Regions from separate parts of the Clostridium sp. LY3-2 genome, predicted to be linked through region 1. Evidence: predicted binding sites of a transcription regulator. Region 1 holds the regulator's gene; the other holds the start of a gene.

Region 1 (6,521 bases):
TAACTTACTTCCTGCTATAACCATTTTTTGAACTTCTGAAGTTCCTTCGTAAATTTCTGTGATTTTAGCATCTCTCATCATTCTTTCAACTGGGTATTCTTTAGTGTAACCATATCCACCGAAGATTTGAACTGCTTTAGTAGTTACATCCATAGCAACTTCTGCTGCGTATAATTTAGCTCTTGCAGCTTCTACTGAGTATGGAAGACCTGCTTCTTTTAAAGTAGCAGCTTTGTAAACTAAGTATCTTGCAGCTTCTACTTTTGTATCCATTTCAGCTATCATCCATTGTAATCCTTGGAATGCTGAAAGTGGTCTACCGAATTGTTTTCTTTCTTTCATGTAGTTAACAGCTTCTTCTAAAGCTCCTTCTGCGATACCTAAAGCTTGAGCTGCTATACCAATTCTTCCTCCGTCAAGAGTTTTCATTGCTATACCAAATCCTCTACCTTCTTGTCCAAGTAGGTTTTCTTTTGGTACGATACAGTTTTCCATTATTAACTCTGTAGTTGATGATGCTCTGATTCCAAGCTTATCTTCTACTTTACCTATTGAGAACCCTGGGAATGCTTTTTCAACTATGAAAGCTGAAATTCCTTTTGTTCCTTTAGATTTATCTGTCATAGCAAATATTATGAAAGTTTCAGCAACTCCACCATTTGTTATGAATATTTTTGATCCGTTAAGGATGTAGTTATCTCCATCTAAAACTGCTGTAGTTTGTTGTCCTGCAGCATCAGTACCAGCTCCTGGTTCAGTTAGTCCGAAAGCACCAACTTTTCTTCCGCTTGCTAAGTCTGGTAAGTATTTAGCTTTTTGATCTGGTTTACCAAATTGGTTTATAACTGCTCCACAAAGTGAAGTGTGAGCTGAAAGAATAACTCCTGTAGTACCACATACTTTTGATAATTCTTCAACTGCTAAGATATATGATAAAGTGTCTCCACCTGCTCCTTCGTACTCTTTAGGGAATGGGATACCCATCATTCCTAATTCAGCCATTTTCTTAACATTTTCCATTGGGAATCTTTCAGTTTCATCAATCTCTGCTGCTATTGGCTTAACTTCGTTGTTAGCAAATTCTCTAACCATTTGTCTTACTAATTCTTGTTCTCTAGTTAATTGGAAATTCATTTAAATTACCCTCCTGTTCAATACACCCTAAATTTTATATATTAACTATTTGTTTTGGAAATTCTTTTCTCTTCTTTCCATGAATGCTGTCATACCTTCAACTTGGTCTTCTGTCGCGAAACATTTTCCGAAGTCTTCAGCTTCTATCATTATAGCTCTATCCATATCAACTTGCATTCCTCTTCCAATTGCATCTTTACATAATCTAACTGCTATCGGAGCGTTTGCCATGATTTTTGAAGCCATTTTTCTAGCTTCTGCCATTAATTCTTCTAAAGCTACTACTTTATTAACTAATCCTATTCTTAAAGCTTCATCAGCTTTAATCATATCGCAAGTGTAGATAAGCTCCTTAGCTTTACCTTCTCCAACGATTCTAGCTAATCTTTGAGTTCCCCCAAATCCTGGTGTTATTCCAAGTCCTGCTTCTGGTTGTGCAAATCTAGCTTTTTCTGAAGCTATTCTTATATCACATGCCATTGCAAGCTCGCATCCTCCACCTAAAGCGAATCCTGAGATTGCTGCTATAACTGGCTTGTCTAAAGTTTCAAGTCTTCTGAATACTTTATTTCCTAAAGCACCAAATTCTTCTCCACCTTTTTCATCTAAATCTTTCATTTCTGAAATATCAGCTCCAGCTACAAAAGATTTTTCTCCAGCACCTGTAAGAATTACTGCATAGATGTTATTATCTTTTTCAAGATCTTCAACTACCATGTTTAACTCTTTAAGAGTTTCTGAGTTTAAAGCATTTAATGCCTTTGGTCTATTGATAGTTACAATAGCTAAGTTTCCTTCTTTTTCAAGAAGTACGTTGTTTAATTCCATCACTGAATCCTCCTAAAACACAATCAAAAGGTTATTAGAGTAAAATTAACCCTTTTATATTATAAATTTTCATTTTATACCTAAACTTGTAATCTATTATAAAATTTCTCTCTTTGTTATTTGTTTCACAAATAACGGCAAAAAAATAATTGAAGTCTCTCAACTTCAATTATTATTATATAACTTTGTTAAAAATTTTGCAATATTTTTTAGTAACTTTGTGTAAAATTTTTAACAATCTTATTTTATTCTAATTTTTATTTGTTTGATTCTTTATCGTGTAAAAGATAAATTAAAGTTAATAAACTTTCACTTAAGTGAACATTCTCAACTATTACGTCATCTGGCACTACTAAATCTACAGGTGCGAAGTTCCATATTGCTTTAACTCCACCATTTACTAGTGAATCACATACCTTTTGAGCGTTGATTCTAGGAACACAAATAACACCAACATCTGTATTCTTGCCTTCTAAGTATGTATTTAAATTATCAATCTCTCTGATCTCTACATCTCTTATTCTTAACCCTACTAATTTTGGATTTGCATCAAAAATTGCTGTAAAGTTCATTTTCATTTGACCAAATCTAGTATAGTTTGCAATCGCTTGCCCTATATTACCAGCACCAACTATAACTGCATCATAGTCTCTATCTAGCCCTAAAATCTTACTTATCTCATTACTTAATGCTCTAACGTTATAACCATAACCTTGTTGCCCGAAGTCACCAAAACAATTTAAATCCTGTCTTATTTGAGAAGCTGTAAAGCCTATCTTCTCCCCTAATTCTTTTGAAGAAATTCTATCTACATCATTATTTAATAATTCATTTAAATATCTATGATACTTAGGCAATCTTTTAATTACAGCCATTGAAATATTCTTTTTCTTTTCCATACTGCTCTCCTTTAATTGCTTTTATTTGTCTTTTAAGTTATATTACTACCAAATTCCCTTAAAACTGGGTGAATTTTTTAACTATCTATTTTATATTACCATAAATCAATAAAAATAATCTATTTTTTTTAAGTTTTCTAATTATATTTTTCATTTATATAGTATATTGATATATTTTATATACTGTAGTTTTAAATCTATTTTTTTCTGTTATAATTATTTTCAAACTACATAATTTATGGAGGACATATAATGGAAGTAATACAATTTATTCAAAGCTATGCAAACCCTTCCTTAGATACCTTCTTTAAAATCATAACAAATCTAGGAGGTCAAACTCTCGGTGTGATTTTAGGTATAATCTTCTTTTTATTTTTAAATAAAAAGATTGGGTTTAAATTTATATATGCTATGCTTTTTTCTTTTTGTTTAAATAACATATTAAAAGGAATTTTTAACGAATCTCGTCCTATAGGAACCCCTGGAATTAAAAGTAGCGAAATTAATACTGCTACTGGAAGCTCCTTTCCTTCCGGCCACTCACAAGGTAATGCTACCGCCTTTACCTTTTTAATAACTCAATTTAAAAGGAGGTGGATTTTAGCCCTTGGTATAGTGATGATGGTGCTCGTTCCACTATCAAGACTTTATTTAGGTGTGCATTGGCCTATAGATGTTATTTTTGGAACTATCTTTGGAATAGTATCTGTGTTTGTTTCAAATAGAATTTTTGATTTATCCTACGATAAGCCTAAAAAACTATTTTTAATAACTTTAGTTATTTTCTTAATTTTAGGAGTAATTTTTAAAAGTTCTGACCTTACTAAAGCTATAGGGTCTTTTTTAGGTCTTAATCTATCTTTATTAATCGACCAAAAAAGTATTAACTTTAACCCTAAGGCTGATGTAAAACAAAATATTTTAAAACTTTTAATCTTAGCTATAGGATTAATTCTTATATACTCTATTTTTAACCTTTTTAATAAGACTTTAATCATAGAATTTTTAAAATATTTTTCTTTATGCTTTTATGGCCTTACTATTTCGCCATATATATTTATGAAATTTAAAATACATTCTTAATATAAATTCAGAAAAACTAGGCAACGCCTAGTTTTTCTTTTCTTAAAATTTATTATTTAAGGGCTCTCATCGAATTTAAAACTGCGATTAATGTTACTCCAACATCTGCAAAAACAGCTTCCCACATATTTGCATCTCCAAGTGTTGCTAAAACTAATACTATTAATTTTACTCCTAGAGAGAAATATATATTTTGCCATAAGATTTTGCTTGTTTTTCTTGCTATTTTAATTGATTCTGGTAATGCTGTAGGTTCATCCTTCATTAAAACTACGTCTGCGGCTTCTATAGCTGCATCTGAACCTATTCCTCCCATAGCTACTCCAACATCCGCTCTAGCTAAAACTGGGGCATCATTTATACCATCTCCAACAAAGGCAACTTTGCCTTTATTTTCTCCTTCTAGTAATTCTTCAATCTTTGTAACTTTATCTTGAGGTAATAATTCTGCATACACGTTATCAATGCCTAGTTCTTTTGAAACTTTTTCTGCTGCATTTTTGTTATCACCTGTAAGCATTACTACATTTTTAATTCCTAAAGCCTTAAGTTCTTCTATAGCTTCTTTTGAATTTTCTTTTATTTGATCTGAAATTACGATACTTCCTATATATCTTGAATCTAAAGCAACGTGTATTATAGTTCCTATCTCTAAAATTTCAGGAGTTTTAACGTTTTTAAGTGCCATAAGCTTGCTATTACCAACTAAAACTTCTTTTGAATCTATATAGTAAACTATCCCTTTACCACTTACTTCTTCATGTTTATCTATTTTAACTTTTCCTATTTCTTCTTTTTTAGATAATTTAAATTCTTCAAGTATTGAAGTAGCTATAGGGTGAGTTGAGTATTGCTCTCCTAAAGCTGCATATCTTAATACTTCGCTTTTACTAGAATCATCTGATATTATCTTTGTTACTTTAAAAGTACCTTTAGTTAAAGTACCTGTTTTATCAAATACTACTGTATCTACGTCTTTTAAAGCTTCTAGATAGTTTCCACCTTTAATTAATATTCCTTTTTTAGAAGCTCCTCCTATCCCTGCAAAAAGTCCTAAAGGAACTGATACTACTAAAGCACAAGGACAAGAAACTACTAAGAATATTAACGCTCTATATATCCACTCATCAAAAGTAGTGTTTGGAATTACAAGTGGTGGGATTATTGCAAGTGCTAAAGCTGAAAATACTACTATTGGTGTATAGTATTTTGCAAATTTAGTTATGAATTTTTCAGTTTCTGCCTTTTTAGAACTAGCATTTTGAACTAACTCTAGTATTCTTGCAACAGTTGAATCTTCAAACTCTTTTAAAACCTTAACCTTTATAACGCCACCTAAGTTTATAGAACCTGCTAAAAGTTCATCTTTAGGCTTTTTAGATACTGGAAGTGATTCACCTGTTAAAGCAGAAGAATCAACGCTTGTACTTCCTTCGATTATCTCACCATCTAAAGGAACTCTTTCCCCTGATTTTATTAGGATTATATCATTAACTTTTACGTCTTCTGGATTTACTTCTTTAATTTCACCTTTGCTTGTAATTAGGTTTGCATATTCTGCTTTTATATCCATAAGGGCTGATATTGATTTTCTTGACCTATTAACAGCGTAGCTTTGAAATAATTCTCCTATTTCGTAGAAAATCATAACTGCAACACCTTCAGGGTACTCCCCTACAGCAAATGCACCTATAGTTGCAACTGACATTAAGAAGTTTTCATCAAACACTTTTCCTTTTCTGATATTATTAAAAGCAGTTAGTAATACTCCTTTTCCTACTAAAACATAAGATATTAAAAATAACCAAACGTTTTTATCTAAAGCCATAGCTAAAATAAAGAATATTGTACCTGCGAATAATCCATAGTTTTCTTTTATAACTTGGATTATTTTATTTTCTTTTTCTGTAGGTTATAAAGTATTAGTTTTAGATACGCTACCTTTATACTTATTAACTTTTACTTCTGGTTCTAAATCATTTACTATAGTTTTTGCTGATTTTATAATATTATCTTCTGAAGCTTTATCTTTATCATAATTAATTATAAGAAGCTTCATAGGAAAATTTAAACTTGCGCTTTCTACGTTATTTAAGTTATTTACCTTTTCTTCAATCTTACTCGCACAGTGAGCGCAGTCTAATCCTTCTAAAGTTAATTTAATTTTAGATTTTGGTTCGTTATTTACTTTTTTGTTTGATGCTATTTTATATTTCATTACTTTAACTTGAGGCTCAAGTTCGTTTACTACCTTAGTTACTTTATCTATAAGTTCTTTTTCTGTAATCTTTTCTTCATCATAAGATATAATTAATAGCTTAAATGAAAAGTTTATACTAGCTTCTTTTACTTCATCGAAGTTATTAACTATATTTTCAATTTTACCTGCACAGTTTGCACAATCTAAACCTTCTAATAATAGTTTAAGTTTAGCATCCATATTCTTGTCCCCCTTTATTCACTTACGTGGTCTAATCCTTGATTAAATATTTTCATGATATGCTCGTCATCAAGTGAGTAATATACTACTTTTCCAGCTCTTCTAAATTTAACTAACCTGTTAGCTTTTAACGTTCT
Region 2 (6,521 bases), on a different contig from region 1:
CCAACAACAGCGGCAACTATAGATTCTGCAAAGTTTGGAGTACTTGCTTCTATGTTAATTTTTACTGGGGCAACCTTATTTCAAAAAATGGTTGTATCTTTTATTTTTTCAATTTTAGGGACGGTTATATTTATGAAAATATTAAAAGCAATTAAATTAAAAAATAGTATTTTCATACCATTAATTGGAATAATGCTTGGTAATGTTATTAGTTCAACTACAGATTTCTTTGCTTATAAGTATGACCTAATACAAAATATGAATTCATTTTTGCAAGGAGATTTCTCATCAGTTTTAAAGGGAAATTATGAACTTATACTATTTACAATACCTATCTTATCTTTTGGGTTTCTTTATGCAAATAAATTTACTATAGTCGGAATGGGGGAGGATATAGCAACTAACCTTGGAATTAAATTTAATACTGTTATAAATGTTGGCGTTTTAATAGTTGCAGTTATGTCATCACTTGTTGTTATTACAGTAGGTAGCATTCCGTATGTTGGACTTATTATACCTAATATAGTGTCTATAAAGCTTGGAGATAATTTATCTAAGAACTTAGGGGTTACTGCTTTAATAGGAGGAATATTTGTTTTAGCTTGCGATATTTTATCTAGAATAATAATTTATCCATATGAAATTCCAATAAGCCTAACTGTTGGTATCATAGGAAGTTTTACATTCTTGTACTTATTATTTAGGAGGCAGAGGTATGGAAGTTAAAACAAATTCAAGTAAAGACAAAAAGGTTTTACTTATTTTAAGTATTATTGCATTTATCTTAGCAATCGTGTTTATTTTTGAGGGGTTAAATGAAATAAATTTTAGTTATAATATCTCAAAAAGAATTCCAAAGGTATTAGCTATAATAATTTCAGCTACTGCTATTGGTATATCGTCTGTTATATTTCAAACAGTTACAGAAAATAGGATTCTTACACCTAGTATTTTAGGATTAGATTCTTTGTATGGATTATTTCAAACATTTTCAGTTTTTGTTTTTGGAACAAGCAGTATAGTTATGACAAATAAGAATATAAACTTTTTTATAGTTTTATCTCTTATGATTTTAAACTCTTTAATTCTACATAGATTCATGTTTAAAAAGAGAATAAATATATATTTAATGCTTTTAGTTGGAACTGTACTTGGTACGTTTTTTAAAAGTCTAAGTACATTTTTAAGTGTGTTAATAGACCCAAACGACTTTCAAAGTTTACAAGGAAAGCTTTTTGCAAGCTTTAATAATATAAATGTAAATATACTTTTTATTTCATCTGTAATTATATTTATATTAGCTTTAAATATATTTGAAAAAACTAATTTGTATGATGTAGTACTACTTGGAAGAGATAATTCTATAAACCTTGGAATAAATTACGAAAAGACAGCAAAGACAACTTTGATCTATGTATCTATATTAGTTTCTGTTTCTACTGCACTTGTAGGTCCTATAACTTTTCTTGGAATATTAGTATCTAATTTATCTTATAACTTAATGAAAAGTTTTAGGCATAAATACACTATGGTTTGTGCGGTGCTTTTAGGGATAATAGCATTATTGTTTGGACAACTTATCGTAGAGAGAATATTAAATTATACAAATACAGTAAGTACTATAATCAATTTTGTAGGGGGACTCTATTTTATTTACATAATAATTAAGGAGAATAAAAAATAATGATTGAAGTTAGAAATATAACAAAAAAGTATGGTGATAAAAAAGTATTAGATGATGTTTCTTTAAAGATTGAAAAAGGAAAGATAACATCTTTTATAGGGCCAAATGGTGCAGGTAAAAGTACTCTTCTTTCTATAATTGCAAGAATCGATAAAGAATTTTTAGGGGAAGTAATAATTGATGATAAAAATATTAAAAATTATGATGAAAATGAGCTTTCAAAGAAGCTAGGGATATTAAGGCAATCTAATAATATAAACGTAAGAATAACAGTAGAAGAATTAGTAAGCTTTGGAAGGTTTCCTTATTGTTCTGGAAGGCTTAAAAAAGAAGATTACGAACTAGTTAATAAGTCTATAAATTATATGCAGCTTTATGAAATCAAAGATAAGTATTTAGATGAATTAAGCGGAGGGCAAAGACAAAGGGCTTTTATCGCTATGGTAATAGCACAAAACACAGAATATATACTTTTAGATGAACCTTTAAATAACCTTGATATGAAGCATTCTGTTAAGATGATGAAAGTATTAGAAAATTTAGCTAAAGATTTAAATAAAACTGTAATAATAGTTATGCATGATATTAACTTTGCATCTTGTTATTCTAATAATATTGTAGTTTTAAAAGATGGAAGGGTTAAAGAATCAAACCAAAGCACAAAAATAATAAATAAAGATTTCTTAGAAGAGGTCTATGAAATAGAATTTGATATTCATAAAATAAACGGAAATAGTATATGTGTTTATTTTTAAGTAAAGATTAGGAGGAAAAGTTTTGAAAAAGAAAATTATATTAATAAGCGGAATAATAATAATAGGACTAGTTTTTGCATTTATAAAATTTAGTGATAAAAGTACAGGTATGGCAAATGCTAAAGATACCTTAAGTATAACTCATAGGTATGGAGTTACAGAAGTTAAGAAAAATCCAGAGAGGGTTGTAGTTTTAGATTACGGTGCGTTAGATATAATTAAATCTATGGGTGAAGATGTAATAGCACTTCCAAAATCATCTCTTCCAACTTACCTTGAAAATTTTAAAGACGAGAAATATGAAGATGTAGGTTCTTTAAAAGAATTTAATATGGAAAAGATAAACGAATTAAAGCCGGATTTAATAATTATAGAAGGAAGACAGGGTGATTATTATGATGAATTATCAAAAATAGCGCCAACAATAGGTCTTGGAACTATAAATAATGACCATTTTAAATCTCTTAATGATAATGTAGATATTTTATCTAAAATTTATGGAAAAGAAGATTTTGGGAAGAAAAAGATTGAAGAAATCAACTCTAGAATTTTAAAGATAGGTGAAAAGGTTAAAAAAGAAAATCGTAATGCATTAGTTGCTATGGTCTATGATGGAAACATAAGTGTTTATGGACCTTCATCAAGATTTGGGATGATATATGATAAATTCTTATATAATCCAGTAGATAAAGATATAAAAGTAGAAGGGCACGGGCAAAATGTGTCAAATGAATATATATTAGATAAGAACCCAGAATATCTATTTGTTATTGATAAAGGGGTAGTAAGTAACTCTAAGGGAGAAAAGGCAAAAGATATAATGGAAAACGAACTAATAAAAAGAACAGATGCCTATAAAAATGGAAAGATAATATACCTAGATACTAAAACTTGGTATTTAGGAGGTGCAGGTATTATAGCTACTGAAAATATGTTAGATGAGATGGAAAAAACATTATAAAATACTAAGAAATGCAAGAGGGTACTTTAAAAGTAATCTCTTGCATTTTATTTAATATTGTTAATAATTTACTACAAAAATATGAACAAAATTGCAATTATATTAATTCTACGTTAAATACAAAAACAATACGTAAATTAACGTTATAAATTATTTAAAAGAAATTTCTAAAATAATATACTAAAGAAGTAATTAAAAAGAGTAATTTAATTGTAAATTGAGGAGTTGACAGAATGTTTAATTTAAATCCTAAAGATGACAAATTTTTTGAAATGTTTATAGAACAAGCTAAAATAATAAATGAAGCTGCTGTCCTATTAAAAAAATCACTAGAAAATTTAGATGAAAAAGAAGCAATAGCTAAGAAAATAGGAAAACTTGAACATAAGGGTGATGATTTAGAAAGACATAGTGTAATTGAACTTAATAATGCTTTCATAACACCTATAGACAGAGAGGATATACATAGACTTGTAAAGTGGATGGATGATATATTAGATTACATAGATTCAACAAGCAGTAAGTTCTTAATGTATGATATTAAAGAAAGCAGACCAGAAGCTATAGAAATGTGTAGCATGGTAATAAGAGCTACTGAAGAGACTTTAGGTCTTATGGAAGAACTTAAAAAAATAGGTAAAAAGCATAACAAAATGCTTGAAAAAATCAAAAAGATAAATGAAATTGAACATAATGGAGATCTACTTTACAGAAAAACAATTGCAATATTATTTAAAGATGAAAAAGATGTTTTAAATATAATTAAGTGGAAAGACATATATAATTCACTTGAAAATACATTAGATATGTGTGAAAAGGTTGCAGCTATCGTAGAAGGAGTTGTAATGAAGCATGCATAGTACAGTTGTAATAACAGTCATAATAGTTGTACTAGCCGTAGCATTTGATTTTATTAATGGTTTTCATGATACTGCAACGGCTGTAGCTACAACAATAACAACAAGAGCTTTATCACCAGGGGTTGCAATAGCACTTTGTGCTGTATTTAACTTTGTAGGAGCATTTTTAGGAACTGCTGTTGCTAAAACAGTTGGTGATAATATTATTAATCACGAATTTATGCCACAATGGGTAATAATAGGAGTGCTTATATCTTGCGTTGTTTGGAATCTTATAACTTGGTATTTTGGTATTCCAAGTAGTTCATCACATGCCCTTATAGGTTCTTTAATAGGCGGTGGTGTTGTTTATAACGGTACAATAAGTGTTATTCAATGGAATAATGTATTTGACGAAGTAGTAGTATGGTTAATCCTTGGACCTATGATAGGTTTTATTTTAGGATATTTTATAATAGTTATTTTAAATTGGATATTAAAGCCTTTTAAATTAGCTGTTGTAAATAAGCTTTTTTTAAAGCTACAAATAGTAGCGTCTGCTTTTATGGCTTTAAACCACGGTTCAAATGATGCTCAAAAATCAATGGGTATTATTACTATGGCCTTAATAAGTGGAGGGTTTATAAGTACCTTTGAAGTTCCAGATTGGGTAATCTTTTCTTGTGCTTTAGCTATGGCACTTGGAACTTCAATTGGAGGAAAGAAAATTATTAGAACTATGGGAAGTGGAATGACAAAGTTAACACCAGTTAAAGGGTTTGCAGCTCAAATGGGGGCAGCAACATCAATTTTAGGTGCTACACTTTTCCACGCACCAGTAAGTACAACTCAAGTAATAACTACAACTATCATGGGGGTAGGTGCTTCAGAAAACTTAAAATCAGTTAAGTGGGGAGTTGCTAAAGATATAATTTGGGCTTGGGTATTAACAATACCATTGAGTGCTGTTATATCAGGTGGAGTTGTTTTTGTAATTAAACTATTTATATAAAAAAATCTCATGAGAAATTTCTCATGAGATTTTTTTAGTGTAAATATTACAATTTATAAATAATTAAGATATAAATTTTCCATTAAAGTAGATTTTTTTCTTTAAAAAGGATAAAATTAGATTTGCATATATAAAAAGATTAAGATGAAAAAGGAGAGGTAAGATGTACATTATTAACTTCATTAGAGGTTTCTGTATGGCATTAGCAGATAGTGTACCTGGAGTTTCAGGTGGGACTATAGCTTTTATTTTAGGTTTTTATGATAAGTTTATAAATTCTTTAAATAGCTTAATATCAGGAACTAAAGAAGAAAGAATTAATGCAATAAAATTTTTATTTAAACTTGGAATAGGTTGGGTTTGTGGATTCGTTTTATCAGCATTATTTATAACATCAATTTTTGAATCACATATCTACGAAATAAGTTCTTTATTTATAGGATTTATAATAGTAGCTATACCAATGATTTTTAAAGAAGAAAAAGAAAGCATAGTAGGACATTATAAAAACATAATATTCCTTATAATTGGAATAATTTTAGTTTTTTCAATAACATATTTTAATCCTATGACAGGAGGAAGCGGAATATCTGTTTCTATAGAAAGTTTAAATATAGGGTTAATAATTTATATTTTTATATCAGCTATGGTAGCTATATCAGCTATGGTTTTACCTGGTATATCAGGGTCAACTATACTTTTAATATTTGGATTATACGCACCTATAATGGGAGCCGTAAAAGGTGTTATTAAATTTGATTTAAGATTTTTACCTGTTGTTATAATTTTTGGGCTTGGAGTTTTAGCTGGAATAGCTTTAACTATAAGAGGAGTTAAATTCTCTTTAGCAAATTATAGATCGCAAACTATATACTGCGTTTTAGGACTTATGATAGGTTCTTTATATGCTGTAGTTATGGGGCCTTTAACTTTAAGCACTCCAAAGCCTGCAATGGATTTAAGCACATTTAGTCCATTATACTTTATTATTGGTGGTGCTTTAATAATAGGACTTGAAAGATTAAAGATAGCTTTAGAAAAAAAGAAGAATTAAAATAATTAAGACCTAATAGGAATTTTCCTATTAGGTCTTAAATTTTAGTCTATTTTGAATTCATCAACTAGTGTTTTAATATCTACTGAGTTTTCAGATAGTTCTTGTGCACTTATTGCAACTTCATTACTTGAGTTGTTTAGTTCTTCAGAAGAAGCTGATATCTCCTCTGATGAGGCTGCTATCTCTTCTGAAACTGCAGATATTTCTTCTATA

The links. The regulator Rex, encoded in region 1, represses fermentation and respiration genes when NADH is low (regulators of the CRP and FNR family bind a similar motif). The targets are predictions, from matches to a motif close to ATTGTTAANNNNTTAACAAT.
Region 2: a site for Rex is predicted at 3,457-3,476, ahead of M4I33_RS04565 (DUF47 domain-containing protein). Genes of this name have one in related genera too.

The regions. Positions count from the first base shown of each region.
Region 1 covers NZ_JAMDLQ010000022.1:106,028-112,548, reverse strand. Annotated here, with positions in the region: gene M4I33_RS07915 (acyl-CoA dehydrogenase) at 1-1,134, opposite strand, end outside; gene M4I33_RS07910 (short-chain-enoyl-CoA hydratase) at 1,180-1,962, opposite strand; gene M4I33_RS07905 (redox-sensing transcriptional repressor Rex) at 2,220-2,861, opposite strand; gene M4I33_RS07900 (phosphatase PAP2 family protein) at 3,114-3,944, shown strand; partial or broken gene M4I33_RS07895 (heavy metal translocating P-type ATPase) at 3,997-6,384, opposite strand; gene M4I33_RS07890 (metalloregulator ArsR/SmtB family transcription factor) at 6,399-6,521, opposite strand, start outside.
Region 2 covers NZ_JAMDLQ010000014.1:129,625-136,145, forward strand. Annotated here, with positions in the region: gene M4I33_RS04545 (ABC transporter permease) at 1-726, shown strand, start outside; gene M4I33_RS04550 (iron chelate uptake ABC transporter family permease subunit) at 716-1,684, shown strand; gene M4I33_RS04555 (ABC transporter ATP-binding protein) at 1,684-2,439, shown strand; gene M4I33_RS04560 (siderophore ABC transporter substrate-binding protein) at 2,462-3,400, shown strand; gene M4I33_RS04565 (DUF47 domain-containing protein) at 3,634-4,260, shown strand; gene M4I33_RS04570 (inorganic phosphate transporter) at 4,253-5,251, shown strand; gene M4I33_RS04575 (DUF368 domain-containing protein) at 5,415-6,305, shown strand; gene M4I33_RS04580 (methyl-accepting chemotaxis protein) at 6,350-6,521, opposite strand, start outside.